DNA from 4 places in the Pseudoalteromonas sp. R86517 genome. Region 2 is predicted to be linked to each of the others. Evidence: predicted binding sites of a transcription regulator. Region 2 holds the regulator's gene; each other region holds the start of a gene.
What was found. Region 2 encodes LexA, which represses DNA repair genes until DNA is damaged. Its sites were predicted from a motif close to TACTGTATNNNNATACAGTA; they were not measured.
Positions count from the first base shown of each region.

Region 1: SJY38_RS12410 (LexA family protein) is a predicted target of LexA. The motif match lies at 952-971, and genes of this name have one in related genera.
Region 3: uvrD (DNA helicase II) is a predicted target of LexA. The motif match lies at 2,374-2,393, and genes of this name have one in related genera.
Region 4: SJY38_RS09920 (YebG family protein) is a predicted target of LexA. The motif match lies at 2,323-2,342, and genes of this name have one in related genera.

Region 1 is NZ_JAXHCB010000001.1:2,725,190-2,729,503, forward strand. It holds gene SJY38_RS12400 (hypothetical protein) at 1-137, opposite strand, end outside; gene SJY38_RS12405 (hypothetical protein) at 138-689, opposite strand; gene SJY38_RS12410 (LexA family protein) at 1,186-1,551, shown strand; gene SJY38_RS12415 (hypothetical protein) at 1,592-2,137, opposite strand; gene SJY38_RS12420 (ImmA/IrrE family metallo-endopeptidase) at 2,194-2,691, opposite strand; gene SJY38_RS12425 (MarC family protein) at 3,113-3,733, opposite strand; gene SJY38_RS12430 (transcriptional repressor) at 3,828-4,262, shown strand.
Region 2 is NZ_JAXHCB010000001.1:3,487,353-3,491,666, reverse strand. It holds gene ctaD (cytochrome c oxidase subunit I) at 1-963, opposite strand, end outside; gene coxB (cytochrome c oxidase subunit II) at 963-2,099, opposite strand; gene lexA (transcriptional repressor LexA) at 2,572-3,189, opposite strand; gene SJY38_RS15770 (PaaI family thioesterase) at 3,367-3,807, shown strand; gene SJY38_RS15765 (hypothetical protein) at 3,818-4,198, opposite strand.
Region 3 is NZ_JAXHCB010000001.1:3,116,411-3,120,724, reverse strand. It holds gene SJY38_RS14130 (GNAT family N-acetyltransferase) at 1-166, opposite strand, end outside; gene uvrD (DNA helicase II) at 144-2,309, opposite strand; gene SJY38_RS14120 (hypothetical protein) at 2,621-2,845, shown strand; gene SJY38_RS14115 (YacL family protein) at 2,957-3,325, shown strand; gene SJY38_RS14110 (peroxiredoxin-like family protein) at 3,456-4,100, opposite strand; gene SJY38_RS14105 (dUTP diphosphatase) at 4,206-4,314, shown strand, end outside.
Region 4 is NZ_JAXHCB010000001.1:2,197,193-2,201,506, reverse strand. It holds gene SJY38_RS09935 (hotdog fold domain-containing protein) at 1-169, shown strand, start outside; gene SJY38_RS09930 (polymer-forming cytoskeletal protein) at 177-668, opposite strand; gene SJY38_RS09925 (M23 family metallopeptidase) at 658-1,821, opposite strand; gene SJY38_RS09920 (YebG family protein) at 1,960-2,274, opposite strand; gene SJY38_RS09915 (ComEA family DNA-binding protein) at 2,620-2,916, shown strand; gene SJY38_RS09910 (DUF6170 family protein) at 2,928-3,230, opposite strand; gene dsbB (disulfide bond formation protein DsbB) at 3,232-3,750, opposite strand; gene fadR (fatty acid metabolism transcriptional regulator FadR) at 4,276-4,314, shown strand, end outside.

The DNA.
Region 1 (4,314 bases), 760 kb from region 2:
CCCTCTGGCATATAGTGCTTTATTTTATGTTTAAGCGCGGTTTCTATGCCTGTTGTGTTTTGGCCGCGCACTATAGCAACTCCAGTTATACACAAGGCCATTGTTAAACAGATAAACATAACTATGAGTAACGGCATTTAAATTCCCTCTTTTGTTAGTAGGCCAGTAAATTTTTTAGCTGGGTAAATAGCAACTACGCCGAGCGATAATATGTTAAGCGCCACCACACTAAAGCTATAAGCTGGTGACAGCATGCTGCTATCTAGCAGGCCACGCATGATAAATTGTATTAGCTGCACAACCGATTGAGCTAGTGCAAGGTATAAGCAAAGCCGCGCTGTTGTTGAAAACGTGCAACCCCTAATGTTATGCATAAAGAATAGCGCTATGACAAATGCCATTGAACAACTAAACATGGTGAAGTAAAAAAACTGCCTGAGTGCTAGCTTGCCCATTTCTATTGTAATTATGTATTGAGCTAAGTTTGAACTTACAAAGTGAAATACCATTACTGTAAGTGCAGCAATAAAGCATGAATGCATTGTGTGATCATCAATTGATTTTAAATTATTTTTACCACCAAAAAATAACGCTAAGCGGTGCTTGTTAAGCGTTACTAGCAAGTAAAGAATAACAAGCACTTCTAGCGCTCTTATTGTCCAGTCTGTAGCAGTTATAAAATCAATCATGTGTTTTCCTTGGTGGTGTAATTAACCAGCAATAATGCTGGTTAATGATTTGTGCTGGCTTAGTTTAATTTTGGTGGCTCTACCCCGCCGCCACCGCCGCCATTGTCCTGAGTATCTTCACCACCACTTACCTGCGCTGATAAAAGTACTGATTTTCCGTTTACGTGTTGCTTGTTCATAACTTAATCCTTTTTTTGTTAAAAGAGCTCTGTTTAGGAGTCAATTTCATTGTAATGATAAAAATGATAATAGCAATAAATAATACTGTATAAGTAACCAGTTAAAACTTTCGAACAAATTGATTTAAAAGGCTTTATTGGTGTAAATATTTACACCATTTTGTAGTGTAAAATTGGGCGAAATCGACTTAACTTTTAGAGGTGGCAATAACTTACGTATTTTGTTGAAATTAAAAAAATCTTCCGAACATTTTTTTAATATTGGCTTAAATAGGGCTAAAATTAATTTAAATTATTTTTATAAATAGGGTTATTTGATGGTTGATTCTAATGTTGATGTGGGCCCAGGCATAAAAGAGCTAGAAAGCGATTTAGATAATAGCCTTATAACTGACGCTACTTTTATTGGCCGTGCCAGTGGCAACAGTATGGAAGGGGTTGGTATTTTCAGCGGGGATTTATTGATTATTGATAGGGCCGCAAAGGTTAAACACGGCGATGTAATTGTTGCTGCTTTAAATGGACTGTTCGTTTGTAAAATAGCCGACTTAAAAAACAACCGGCTGTTATCTGCTAACCCCGATCACCCAGCGGTAAAAATAACTGAGCATGATGAATACAACGTTGAAGGTGTTGTTGGCCAGTCAATTAGAATGCATAGAGCGAGTAATTTGTTGGGGTAAAGTTTTTGAGCATTAAAAAACCCGCATTAAGCGGGCTTTTTTATTTAATTTTGCTTTTTATATAGTTAGCTAAAGCCATAAATAACTCACTTGCAGGGCCAGCAAGTGCCACATTTGGATTGTCTTCATTTTGTTGTCGGCTATGGAAAGAGAACTTAACAATGGTCAACAACAAGGTTAAGCCAGTACCTAGTATAAATGCAACTAAAGTTATGATTGACCCTGAGTAAAGCATTTTATTACCCATACTTTCTGATTCTTCTTTTTTAACTTCGCTGTTTGCTTTTTCACTTTTATTTACAGGCTTTGTTTCGGTAACTTGTTTTTTTGGTTCCGCTTGATGCTCAACAATCTTTTCTAATGAATATTTGCTAACTTCCAGCCCTGTTTTTAAGAAACATACAGCTAACCCCATGGCAATAATAAAACCAAAAACCTTAAAACCTAGATATACTTTTTCTTCAAGCACGTTGAATTTAATTATTGCTGAAGTTTGCTCATTATTGATATTAACGTTTTGACTATTTGTGCCACTATTTACATCACCAGCTATGTCAAACCCTGAACTATTATTTTCATCAGACATAAAAAAGCCCTTCATTTAAAGGGCTAGATTATATTAATAATTTATCCGACTCAACTTTAGATTGTTAGGTAACCCAAGTTCTTCAAACGATAATACATTGCGGCTTCTGAAACGTGGAAAATCTCCGCAAGCTGCTTGATATCACTAATGCGTTTAACAAATAACATTGTTTTGATTGCATCAAGCGGCATTAGTAATTGTGCAGCAAAGTTGTTTGCTTCACGCTCTTGCCATACAGGTGAGTTTGAATTAAAAGTATTAGAATCATCTCGAAAGCATGGATTTTGTGGATTAACGTGGTTAAGTACGTGATGCCCTAACTCATGTGCCATAGTGAAACGCTGACGGTTTTTAGACTCAGAGTTGTTATAGTGAATAACTCTAAAGCCGTTACTGTCAATTTCTGCAAGCCCACTTAAGCCACTATTTTCAGAGTTCCACGGATTAAGAACACTTACTTTAATACCTAACTTACTAGCTATGTACTCAACATTTACAGGTAGATGCCAGTCCCAGTTGGCATCAAGTATATTCTTGACTGCTGGCAATTCCATAATAAACCTCACGACAAAAACAGCCATAATTGGCTGTTAACTAATAAATAAGACTACTAATATTAAGAATAGTTGCATAAACAAGGTAAGCAACTTAAATGATGTATATGTTTAGTTAAGTAAACTTTATGTGTGTAAAGTAACTGAAGTTAAGTACCCAGTCAATTAAATATGACACAAACTGTGTTATATCGGGACCCCCTAAAACTAAAAAGGTGACCCTATAGTCACCCTTACATACTAATAACCCTTTAAATACCTAGTTATCAGTCCAATCAAGCATGGGTGCAACAGAAAAACGTCTGTTTAACGTTGGATTATCTAATGTGCGTTTTTGCAATGTAAAAGCCTCGGGGATTATAAGTAAATGCGCCCATAAAAAGGCGCTGTATTCTACACAAAAGCCTAATTAGCATCAATGTTAGCTGTATATTTGTAAACCAAAATAATGCGCGATACCGTTGAGTATATTTGTAACTGCCACAGAGCTTAAAATTAACCCCATGATTCTACTTATAATACTTGCGCCACTGTCGCCTATTAATTTATGCACATGATTTGCGAGTAACAACAGCACAAGCACAACAACTAATACAACCAACATCATCGACGATGTAGTAACTTGCTCAACCCACGTGTATTCTTCGTTGCGGGTCATCAGTACTGCGCCAAGCATGGCGCCTGGGCTTGCTATAGAGGGAATGGCTAGCGGAAAAATAGCGGTTTCTGTGCTGTCGCGCACACTTTTAATCTCAGACTCGGGCTTACTTTCACCAAAAATCATTGAAAGCGCAAAAATAAGCAGGACTATGCCCCCCGCTATTTGAAACGCCGACAGCGGTATTTCAATTGCATTTAATAGCTGCTCACCGGCAATAACAAAAAAGAGTAAAACCACAGCGGATACACCCACGGCCTTAAAAACAACTTTTCGTTTAAACTTTTCATCTTCCCCTCGTGTCACAGCAATAAATACAGGCACTGTACCTATAGGGTCTATCACCGCAAAAAAGAAAATAAATATAGCTACCAGTTCATGCATTAATGGGGTTCCTAGATAAAAAGTGTTTAATAAAAACGCTGCAAGTACAACACAGTATGTTAGTATATCACGGTAGCGTAAGGATAAGAGAATGATGAATATAGAATCACTCGTAAGTAAAGCAAAACAAGTTTGTGACAACCGTGGTGCGCGTTTTACGCCTATCCGCGAAAAAGTATTTCGCCTATTAGCTAGCGCCCAAGGCGGCGTTGGGGCGTACGATTTACTTGAACAATTAAAAGTAACAGAAACAGGCGCAAAACCTGCAACAATTTACCGTGCGCTAGACTTTTTATCAGAGCTGGGCTTTATTCACAAAATAGAAAGCACCAATGCATTTATGCTTTGCCATCACTTTGATCATATTCATCCTGTGCAGCTATTAATTTGTGACAGTTGTGGCTTTGTAAAAGAGCTGCACTCTACGGTTATTTCTCACGAGCTAAACAACTTAGCAGCAGAAAGCGGCTTTGTTGTATCAGGGCAAACTATTGAAGCACACGGTAAGTGTGAGTCTTGTAGAAGCTAAACCCAAAGTTTGTTTTAAAGCTATACTCATATTTAGATAGCCACTTTAGCAC
Region 2 (4,314 bases):
AAATAGCTCGCCAGCAACGGGCATACCGGTCGTAAACATATGATGTGCCCACACTATAAAGCTCAGTAATGCAATAGAGGAGGTTGCGTAAACCATTGAGGCATAACCAAATAGTTTTTTACGTGAAAATGTAGGCACTATGGTCGAAATAATACCAAAGGCGGGTAAAATCATGATGTACACTTCGGGATGGCCAAAAAACCAAAATATGTGCTGAAACATCACCGGATCGCCGCCGCCTGCCGCATCAAAAAAGCTGGTTCCAAAGTATTTATCGGTGAGCACCATAGTGACCGCTCCGGCCAATACGGGCATAACAGCAATTAATAAAAATGCGGTTATTAGCCATGTCCAAACAAATAATGGTAGTTTCATCCATGTCATGCCTGGGGCACGTAAATTAACAATGGTCACAATAACGTTTATTGCGCCCATAATTGAGCTAATCCCCATAATGTGCACTGCAAACACAAACATTGCGGTGTTATCGTTACTGTACGTTGTTGAAAGCGGCGCATAGAACGTCCAGCCAAATGCGGGGCCGCCTCCAGGCATTAATAACGAGGCCAATAAAATTAAAAAAGCGAAGGGTAAAATCCAAAAGCTCCAGTTGTTCATTCTGGGCAGTGCCATATCTGGCGCGCCAATCATGAGCGGTACCATCCAGTTAGCAAGCCCTGTAAAGGCTGGCATTACAGCACCAAACACCATAATTAAACCGTGTACTGTGGTCATTTGGTTAAAAAAGTGTGGGTCTACCAATTGTAATCCTGGCTGAAATAACTCAGCCCGAATAACCATGGCCATTGCACCACCAATTAAAAACATAGTCAGCGAAAAAATTAAGTACATGCTGCCAATATCTTTATGGTTTGTTGTGTATAACCAACGTTTAAAACCTTTGGCTGGGTGGTGGCCGTGGTGAGCGTCATTGGCGTTAGGTTGTTCTACTATGCTACTCATTAGTTCGCCTCCGCATCAAGTGCTGCCTGAATTTCACTAGGTTGGATGACATCACCCGTTTCATTACCCCACGCATTACGTTTATAGGTAATTACCGCTGCAAGTTGTTTAATTGAGAGCTGCTTTGCAAATGCTTGCATTGCAGTTCCTGGGCGGCCATGAATCACTACATCAATGTGATCTTTTATATCACCCAAAACAATGGGGCTGCCTTTTAGCGCAGGAAATACGCCCGGTAAGCCCATACCTGTGGGTTGATGACACGCAGCGCAACTTGCCATATACACTTGCTCACCTAGTGTCATTAGCTCTTCTTTAGGAATTGTTGTCTCAAGCAGTGCTGCATCAGCAAGTGCGGCTTTTTGCTTAGCTTGCTTAGCATCTGCAAGCCATGCGTTAAAGTCCTCTTGCGATTTAGCTTCAACCACCACGGGCATAAAGCCATGATCTTTACCGCACAGCTCTGCACACTGCCCTCGGTAAATACCTTCTTCGTTAATGTTGGTCCACGTTTCGTTGATAAACCCCGGATTGGCATCTTTTTTAACGGCAAAATCGGGGACCCACCAAGAGTGAATAACATCATCAGAGGTCATTAAAAAACGCACCTTTTGATTAATTGGCAGTACTAAAGGTTTATCAACCTCAAGTAAATAATTAGGGTTTTTATTAGCAAGGTTGGCTATTTCGTCTTGAGGGGTAGATAAAATAGAATAAAACTCTACGTCTTCGCCCATATATTCATAATGCCACTTCCACTGTGACCCTGTAATTTTAATGGTTAAGTCGGCCTTACTGGCATCTTCCATCGCAATGAGGGTTTTAGTGGCAGGGATTGCCATGGCAATTAAAATAACAAACGGAATGGCAGTCCAAAGAATTTCTACTTTGGTACTTTCATGAAATTGGGCAGGAACTGCCCCTTTAGATTTACGGTGATGAATCAGTGCCCAAAACATTATTGCGAACACTATCACCCCAATCACACAACATATTAAAAATATGGTCATGTGTAGCTGATATACATTATTACTTATATCGGTTACGCCCTTGCGCATATTGTATTGGCTATTAGCCAGCACTTGCTGCGGGAACATAATCAACACAAGCCACAAGGTAGAGGTCAGTTTACCCATGTGACGGCTCCTTTGATGCTATTGCGAATGCAAAGCGAAGAGGCATACGGCTTAAACGCCAATTCGTTATTTTTATTTTTTAACCAATCTTATTTTTGATTGGTATCGCTAGGACAACAAAAGGTTTGTGTATATTGTGTGTTCTCATAACTAAAAAGCTGTGAGTTATTGTTAGTCCAGCACATTAATGATTAGCTAAAAAACGTACAACAAGCAAGTTTTAGTATAAAAAACAATCAAGTGATATTTTAAAATTGACTAAATGACGACGTATTAAATTGTTATTTAACAGCCAAGATACGAGCAAAATTAAGGGATGTAACACGCCTAGGAAGATAAAAGTATGAGTGAAAAAAAGTTTACAGCCTAAATAATTTTAGGGCGCTTTGAGATGGTGGAAGGTCTGTTTTTAAAACAAAAATGCACACTAAAAAGTGCGCATTTATAGATATTACTTAAAAACAGTTAAAAATTACATCCAGTCGGCATTTCTTATTACGCCAACGGCTAACCCTTCAATATTAAAAGATTCGTTTTCAAGGTCTACTTCAATTGGCGTAAACTCTTCGTTTTCGGCGTGTAATAATACTTTTCGGCCTGCTTTTTCTAGGCGTTTTACGGTTACGTCTTCATCTACTCGTGCAACCACAACTTGGCCGTTTTCTGCTGTTTGAGTACGGTGTACAGCAAGTAAGTCGCCATCCATAATACCTATATCTTTCATACTCATGCCGTTAACACGCAATAAAAAGTCGGCGGCTGGTTTAAACATAAGTGGGTCTATTTTACAGTGACTCTCAACATGTTCTTGCGCCAAAATAGGCGAACCCGCTGCAACTCTACCTATTAATGGTAGACCTAGTTGCTCAGGCTCCTCTTCTTCAACCAATTGAATACCACGGCTTGCGCCTGGTTTCATTTTAATAACACCTTTTTTGGCAAGCGCTTTTAAGTGCTCTTCTGCGGCATTGGCACTTTTAAAACCGAGTGTTTGCGCAATTTCGGCACGTGTAGGAGGCATACCAGTGTCTTTAATAAAAACTTTTATTAGTTCGAGTATTTGAGCTTGGCGTTTAGTTAATGGTCGCATACAACTGGTTTTCCATACAGTACATTTAACTGTGAGTATATACAGTTAAATAAAAATCGCAAATTTAAATTGTGCTTTAAAATAGCTAAATACACCGCACTTGGATAAATTTTAGGTAATTACAGACGTTCAGTATTTAAAATGCTATAAATTTGCTTTCAATATAAAGGAGTAATTATGAGTATTTGGCATCAACCCATCACATTAGAGCTTTGCAAACAGTTAGATGAGGGAATAAACGGCCAAGGCACGCTGATGAAAACCATGGGCATAGAAATAACCGAAATAGGAGATGATTACCTAGTGGCTACCATGCCTGCTATTCCTGAGCATCATAACCCTATTGGTATGGTACATGGTGGCGCAAATGTGGTACTTGCTGAAACCGTAGCAAGCTACGCCGCTAACTTTGTCGTGGACTTTACAAAATTTTATTGTGTTGGACAGGAAATTAGCGCCAGCCACTTAAAGGCCTCTCGAAATGGCACTTTAACCGCCGTTACTCGTGCATTTCATATTGGTAAGCGCAGTTCTGTATGGGAAATAAAAATAACCAATAGCCGCGGCGAGCTTTGCTGCGTATCAAAAATGACCGCAGCGGTTGTCGAGCGCAAATAATTAACTATGGCTACTTTTCGATAGGGTAAATCGTTATTTCCATACCAGCGCCAATGGCAGATATACGTAGCAGTGTATCTGCATGTAGAGCTTGGTTAAAACACTTAGGTGACGTGCCCGACTCAAAGCCTATATCAAACGTTCTGCGCGAACAGCTTAGCCACTGCTTAAGCGCATTACGTGAACACGACTCTATTAATTCACATAAGTGGTTGATTGCTTTGTCTGGCGTGGTTATATCACCTGAGGCTTCAATACGCGCCAATTGACGATATTCGTCTTTGTCATAATGCAAAACCATCGCGTTTTTCTTTAAGTCTGCCACCAGGGCGCTAATATCTTGTTTAGACTCAAGCTCTAGATCTACATTTAAAAATTGAATTTCCGACATTGTCTGCTTTTTACCCTCTTATAGTTTCATCGCAAACTTTAACGCAGTTTTACTTTTATACCAAATCAACTAAGCGCTAAACATGGCTTTATTCATAGAAAATACCTGTTTAAACG
Region 3 (4,314 bases), 370 kb from region 2:
GGCTGCTTGAAAGTAGCTTTACATCATCCGAACGGGTTAACGCGCTTAATAGCTCATAGCACCAAGTAGGCTGGCCTGTAATCAGCACTAACTGGCGATGCTTTGCGCCAGTTAGTTGCTGCGTTAATTGCTCAACACTGCGCTTATACAGCTTGAAGTCGTGCATATGCGGTTACTAACCATTTGCTACCAAGGTCGTCAAAGTTTACTTGCACACGCGATTGCGCGCCGCTGCCTTCGTAATTAAGCACAGTGCCAATACCAAATTTAGCGTGTAGTACACGTTGGCCTAAGTTAAAACCACTTTCTTCAAATACAGCATGGCTTACTGATGCGCTAAAACGTCCTGCAGCAGGCGGTCGTGATACCTGTGTTTTAATACGAATTTCTTCTACGCAATCTTCGGGTATTTCACGTAAAAATCGCGACGGGCTATGGTACTTTTCTTGGCCGTATAAACGACGGCTTTCGGCATGGCTTATGTAAAGTTTGTCCATGGCACGGGTCATGCCCACGTAACAAAGGCGGCGTTCTTCTTCTAAGCGCCCTGACTCTTCATTACTTTGCTGCGATGGGAACATGCCTTCTTCAACGCCCACCATAAACACAAGCGGAAACTCTAAGCCCTTAGCAGAGTGAAGAGTCATCATTTGCACAGCGTCTTCGTGTTCATCGGCTTGGCCTTCACCAGACTCAAGTGAGGTATAAGCTAAAAAGCCTTGTAGTGGTGAGCTAAACTCTTCTTCTTCGGGGAGTTCATACTGATCGCAGGCACTGATAAGCTCTTCTAAGTTTTCTACGCGAGCTCGGCCTTTTTCGCCTTTTTCAGCTTGATACATGGCCATTAAACCAGACGTTTGAATAGCGTATTTGGCTTGCTCTTGCAGTGTAAGGTCGCTAATTTTATCTTCTATGTGCTCTACCAACTCTACAAATTTTGTAACAGCGCTTGCCGCACGACCCGATAAATGTTGTTGTTCAACAATTGCTTTAGCTGCGTACCAAAGAGGCAGCGACTCAGCACGCGCACAGTCGCGTATATGGCTAAGTGTTTTATCGCCAATACCGCGCGCAGGGGTGTTAATTACACGCTCAAATGCGGCGTCGTCTTGGCGGTTTCCTACTAATCGTAAGTACGATAGCGCATCTTTAATTTCTTGACGTTCGAAGAATCGCATACCACCGTAAATACGGTACTTTAAGCCTTCTTGAAGCATGGCTTCTTCGAGTACACGAGATTGTGCGTTACTACGGTATAAAATAGCGGCGTCTTGCAGCGCATTACCAGCATTTAACCAGCTGCGTAGCTTGCTGCTTACAAAGCGGGCTTCGTCTAGCTCGTTAAAGGCGGCATAAATTGATATAGGCTCGCCTTCGTTACCATCGGTCCAAAGGCTTTTACCCATGCGCTCTGAATTATTTTTAATTAGCGCATTAGATGCTTTTAGAATGGTCGCGGTTGAGCGGTAGTTTTGCTCAAGGCGAATAGTTTCGGCGTCAAAATCAGTTAGAAAGCGTTTAATGTTTTCTATTTTAGCGCCACGCCAACCGTAAATACTCTGGTCATCGTCGCCTACAATCATAATGCTTTGTGTATCACCAGCAAGTAGCTTTAGCCATGCGTATTGAATGGTATTGGTATCTTGGAACTCGTCTACCAGCATGTGGGCAAAGCGCTGCTGGTAATGGCGAAGTAGCGTAGGATTATTTTTAAGTACTTCGTAGCTACGTAGCAGTATTTCTGCAAAATCAACTAAACCAGCACGGTCACACGCCTCTTGATAGGCGGCATATACACGTAGCATCATTTGCTCGTTTATATCGTAGGCTTGAATATCTTTAGGGCGCAGGGCTTCATCTTTTTTAGCGCTGATGTACCAGCCAAATTGTTTGGCGGGCCACTTTTTATCATCAATATTCATTGATTTTAATAAGCGCTTGATCATTCTAAGTTGATCGTCAGAGTCTAAAATTTGAAAGGCTTCTGGCAGGTTTGCTTCACGGTGATGAGCGCGCAAAATACGGTGTGATAAACCATGGAAAGTACCAATCCACATACCACCGACAGGGGCTTTTAAGGTTTCTTCAACACGGGTGCGCATTTCTTTAGCGGCTTTATTGGTAAAAGTAACTGCAAAAATACTATAGGCTGATGCTTGCTCAACCTGCATTAACCACGCGATACGATGAACTAAAACACGTGTTTTACCCGAACCAGCACCTGCTAATACCAGCATGTTTTGTAGTGGGGCTGCAACGGCATCGCGTTGTTTGTCATTTAAGCCATCGAGTAATTCAGAAACGTCCATCGTTACGCCTTTTCAATCAATAATGAGGGCAGTATAACAGGTGTTTTTGTTAGGCTAAATAAAATACTGTTTTTATGAACAGCTATTCTAAAAATACTTGTAAAACTAATCCCTTAGTCGCTTTTGTGTACTCTTAAGTAACGATAATTAATAATAAAAATAATCAAATTGACCTATATTTAGTAAAAAATACTAAAGCAGTTATTTAGTAGTAATTTAACTATTTGATTTTTAAGCTTTAATAAATTGGCATAAAGTGTGATAGTAATTAAATAACTAAAACTTAAAATTAATTAACTACAGAGGTGAGTATGTCAGGACAAGGTTCAGGTGGTAATGTAATTGCAGCACTATGTAATATATTTTTCCCCGGTTTAGGTCAATTAGTACAAGGGCGTATTTTAGCTGCTTTACTATTTGCTATTTTCTTTTTTGGCGGTGCCGCACTGTGGTTTTTAGTTGTGCCAGGGATTATTGCCGCGATAGTATACGTTTGGGCAATAATTGACGCCGCGAGATACCGCTCCAGAGATTAGTGATCATAAAATAAGTAATAGCGCCCATTGGCGCTATTTTGCGTTTTAGGGTCGGTGTTTAAGGCTATTTATGGGTATAATTAGCGCATTAGCGTTTTAAAAGTAAAAATTATGGAATATCAATTTATACGTGACCCTATTAGTGGGCTGCGCATTAAAATAAGCAGCGAGCATGCCCTAATTGGCCGCTGGTTAAACGAAGAAATTGGCAAAGAAAAAGTCGAGATGGTACAAGCACTTATTAGCTCGGTAAAAACAAGTTACGAGCCAATAACGTTAAAAGGCCAAGAGATAGACTTAATACTCTCTAAAGACGAAGCCTTATTTGAAGCCCATGCCCTACACCAAGACAGCGAAGATTTAGTCGCCTATCAAGATGATGACTTAATGCTTGAAGAAAATGGCCTAGTGAGTGGTTGTGGCTTTGAAGATTTTATAGATTTAATAGAGTCGTGGGCTGAGTTTAGTGGCTCGCGTTAAATGTTTAAAAGGCCAACCTAGTTGGCCTTTTTTGTAATATCAATTGTGTTAAGTTATTAGGCATTTATAGCGCTCTATTTAGCACCCTAGAATGGTTAAATATTTAAGTCGATTGGTATATATCTACAAATTATTGATTTTCTATTGATTTAACGCCAGCTAATAATAGCTCCTCTGTTAAACGTACTTTGTAATTAGGGTTTGCGTACTGAAAATACACAACGCCGCTTTTATCAATTACAAATACAGCCGGTACAGGTAAGGCGACGTTTACCTTGCCTTGGGCATCAACAAAGTTAACACCGCGCTTATTGCGATAGATAGCAGCTGTTTTATCATCTAAAAAATAAGCTAAACCTAAGGCCTTTGTTAGGGTTAAGCTATCATCTGAAAGCAGTAAATAATTTGGCGAACTTATTTTACTTTGGGCTAGTTTTTCTGGACTATCTGGCGATACTGCAATAATTTGCGCGTTTAAATTAGCGAGTTGCTGCTCAATTTTTTGTATATTAGCCAGTTGTTTTGAGCAATAAGGACACCAACCTCCGCGGTAAATAATAAGCACCGTTGTTTTTTCAGCAAAGCGCTTTTGTAACTCTACATTATTACCATGTTGATCTTTGAGCGTTATATTAGGCACGCTTAAGCCAGGTAATAATGGTGATACTTGCTCAGGGGCTGCAGCAATTCCTTCTGTACTTGCTTGCGCATTCGTTACTAAAAAAGCAGCCATTGCAATAGTCGCCAAGGTGTGCAGTAACACTTTACTCATCATTATTTCCTGCCCTGTTTTTATGTGCTGTTTATAATAGATCAAAAATGCACTTTTTATTATTTGCCTGTATCATAAGCGTAATTTAAAAGCTCAAGTGGAAACGATATGTCAGCCAACTTAAATAAGCTAGTAGTAATGCTAGAAATGCAAAATGCCATGAACACTAAAGTTCATGATCAATGGTTTAGCCAAGGCTTTGAGTGGTACAGAGCCA
Region 4 (4,314 bases), 1.3 Mb from region 2:
ACACTATTTAGCAAAGGTTGATACCGATGTAACTGCTATTGCAGAAATCGACTTGCCTCGCCAATGGGTAGATAAAGAAGATTTAGTGGTGCCAGTTAAGCTTTACAATACCCGCAATGAACTGGTGTTCACTGCAGATATTACGATGTACATAACCGAGAAAAAGTAATGAGCGCTTAATTAGATTTGGCTTTATCAGCGGCTTGCTTATTAACAAACGACAAGTCGCTATCAGCATCGTCAAGCAAAGTTTTTACTTCTTTAGCCGGCTTTAAATCTTCGCTAATAAGTTCCGGTTCTTCTTTTTCAAAGCGCTGTTTTAAGCTGCCTTCAATAATGGCTCCCGCATCAATACTTAGTGTGTCGTGAAAAACATCGCCATGTACGTGAGCGCTGCTTTGAATATTCACTTCACTTGCGTTTAGTGAGCCAATAATTTTGCCTTTTACAATGACACTTTTAGCTTCAACCACACCTTCAACAATGCCGGTAGAGCCAATTACCAAGTGCTCTGCCTTTATATCGCCATCAATTCGGCCATCTAGCTGCACTTCGCCTTGGCTGGTAAGTGTGCCAGTTAAGCGCACATCTTCAGAAATAATAGAAGGGGTATGATTTACTCTTTTTAACGTAGTTTGACTACTTGGTTGCTTTTTTTTACCGAACACGAGAAAGCGCCTTTGTTATTTTTAGAGGATTGACATGTTTGCCATCGAGTAACACTTCATAGTGTAAGTGGGTGCTGGTACTTCTGCCAGTACTGCCCATTAATCCAATTACCTCATTTTTAGCAATTGTTTGGCCTTTTTTCACTTTAATTTTATTTAAGTGGCCAAAACGGGTGACCAAGCCATTTTTGTGCTCTAGCTCGATAAAGTTACCATAGCCGCCATTTTTACCAGCGCGCAATACACGTGCATCAGCAGGGGCAAAAATTTCGGTTTTATGCCAGCCGGCTAAATCAACACCTTTGTGAAAAGCGCGGCGGTTGTTCATCGGATCTTTACGTAACCCAAAGTTGCTCGAAATATAGTATTTAGCTGCAGGCAAGGGCAGTGAGTTAGGCAGCTCTGTTAAAAAGTTTTCAAGGTTGTTAAGTAATAATAGCTTATCAACAATGGCTAAAAACTGCCCTGGTATTTTAGTTTCGTCAAATACATCTAACGGGCCACCTTGCGCACTGGTTTGTGCGCCCAGTGCTAAATGTTGTTCAAGGGCTGATTCTAAGCCTGCGCCTTTTAACATCGCTAAAATTGCATCATGGCGTTTATTAATTTGCGCATCAATAAGCGTAAAATTATGCTCGTAGTATTTATTTAAGCGCTCATAACGTGCGGCAAAAGTGATTGGCGTTAGAAGGCTAGCGTGTTTGTTTTTTGGTTCTTCATCTACAAGTGGTTCATGAAACTCGCCTTTGTCTTGATTAACAGGCGATTCAAGTTGTTCTTCTAGTTTTATTGTCTCTTTACTAATAGATGCGGGGAGGGATTCAATCATACCTTGCAAAAGTGCCTGCTTTTGCTCTAGTACAGCAAGTTGTTCTAATTGCTTAGCGTGCAGTGCTTTTTGTTCTTGGACCTGCTTTTGCCACACTTGTTGTTTATCAATTTGGCTTTGTTCTATGTCGGTAATTTTATTTGTTTGGCTATAAACACGAAAACTAGAAATACCGACCCAAGTAATAGTGCCTAAAATAAGCAGTACTGTAAAAAGCTGAAACCAAGGCGCCAAAACAACATGCTTAACTTCGCCATTTTGACGAATAAGCAACTGACGGGCTGGGAAAAATTTTTGGTAAAAAGACTTAATAAATACTGACATGGCACATAAACACTCGCTATTAACCGGATTAATGTATCAATTTCAGTCTAAAAAGCCAGAAAAAATTTGTAACTGTTCAAAAATTAATAAAAAAGGGCTGCTATTTAGTAGCAGCCCTTTATTTAAAATAGTCACAAATTAGCTAGCTTGTTGCTCATCGTTATCTTTTATTGATGCTACGTTGTCGGCTTTTTTAGCTTTAGCTGTACCTTTTGTTGTGGGCTCTTTTGCGCCTTTTAACACCGCCATAAAGTCATCTTTACTCTTTGCAATTTCAAGCGCAAGCGATTCAACCTGTTGCTCGCTCAATGGTACATCTACTTTTTCCAGCATTACTTCAAGCGATTCTGCTATATCGAGCATTTTGTCATAGGCATCCGCTTCTTTTTTAGTAGTAAACGTCATTCGCTCAACTCCGTTTCGTTCTACAACATATTTAACAACAACAGCCATGATCTCTCCTGCTTGATTGCGTGGTAATGTGGTTACTGACCCGTAGGTCACTGTTTTTATATACAGTAAATGTTTGTGTGTAAAATTGCAAGTATTCGGTGCATTTTTAGCTTGTCATCAATTTGACAAAAAAGCGTAACTTTACTTTAGTTAAGCAATCACTTGTTGTACCAGCTGCATTTTAGGTTTTCGGATTTAGGTGATTATGCACTGGAAATAATATAAGTGATGCGCGTTGCTCCTTATTTAACATTATTTCCTCAAATAAAAATTAAGCACATGTTTAAAGCCAAATTAGCCGTTTAACTATAACGCTTTGGTATAAACAAAAATAAGGAATAACAAATGAAAAATCTATTAACGCTACTTATTATTAGCTTTTTAAGCTTTAGCGCGTTTACCCACGCTAACCCTGTTGAAGATAAGCCTATGGTTGAAATGCCGCAAGCGCCGGTTATTAATATTAATAGTGCCGATTCAGAAATGCTGGCCAAGTTGCCTGGTATTGGTAAGAAAAAAGCGCAGGCTATTGTTGATTACAGGGTTGAAAATGGCGAATTTGCCCAGCTGAGCGATTTAGCTAACGTAAAAGGAATAGGTAAAAAGCTTGTAGCTAAACTAGAAGGAAAAGTGTCTTTATAATAGGCAGGGCGCTAAGCGCCCTGTGAATACTGCTCAAGTGCTTTGGCTAAATATTTTTTAGCGAAGTTTATTTCAATCGGGGTTGTTAAAAGCGGGTAACACAGGCCACCTAAAATTAAAAAGGGAATGAGTTCCCACCCTTTAAAAACAGTAAATAATAAAAACAATGGGCTGAGCAATATCAGCTTTACTATTCTTAATAACACTCTATCGGTGGCAGGTAGCATACTTAGCGCAATAGCAACAACGGCTTGTCGCTGCCTTACTTTAAGGTGCTTTAGTTCAGGCAGCTGACTGGTAAAAAACGTAAACATATTAAATAGTCTTTTTAGTAAGTAAGCGAGTGGTAACAATTACAAAAAGCGTGATAGTAAATAACGCAAATAGTATTTCCATCCATGCTGGCATACTTAATCCCGCAAATTGCCAATCGATATTACCGCAATCCCCTGTGGCTTGAAAAAAGCTTGGGATCCATTCATGCAATGGCATAAATGAAGGAAAGTTTGGCTCAAACTCACAGCTAAACGCAAAGGGATCGGTGGTTGTTTGCATTTCAATGTGCTCACGTGCAATAAAGTAACCCCACACACTTGATACACCCCACACTAAATAAGCGATAGCGCGTACTAATTTACTTTGTGGTTTAGTTGCGCCAATAATGCCTGCCCCTAATAAGCCTAATACCGCAGTTCGCTGGTAAATACACATAATGCATGGAGCAAGGCCCATCTGGTATTGAAAAAACAGTGCGGTGACTTCTAATAAAAATACAATGCCTGTAAATAGTAGCCATGGAGTACGTTGAGTAGGGAGTTGTGCTAGCCAGTTCATAAAAAATCCGCATTGAAATAAGACGTTGAATTATGTACTAGGATAAAGTAACGAGCAACAAAAAGGGTAAAAAAGCTACCGAAGTGGCTTTTTTTAAGATGAAATTAATAAGCGGTTATGGCCAATCCTATTTAGGGAAAGGTTAAGCTTAATTTGCTAAGTGAAGATGTAATATAAGATTGGTTCGCTAAAAAGGCTTGATTAAACGTTACAGTTAACAGGTAACAGGCTCTGCTGTATGCGACTTTTAAATGTACTTGTTGTCGCACACGGGAATTATTGTAGTAATGTAATGGTGAAAAAATAACAATAGCATTAATGTACCTACTATGAATAGGGTTAATTTATTTAGCAAATTAGGCCTAATTTAAGCATGTTGAATTTTATTATTTACTATTGCGAAATTTTCAGCGGTTGGTTGGCACTTATATCAACGAGTTTACTTGTTAGTTATATTTCATCTGGTACAATCTGTCAGTTATTCGTATAAAACGATGAGTTGTGATTAATTCGAGTGGGAATTGAATGAGAATTTTTAAAGCTAAAAGCCCAGCAGGATTTGCT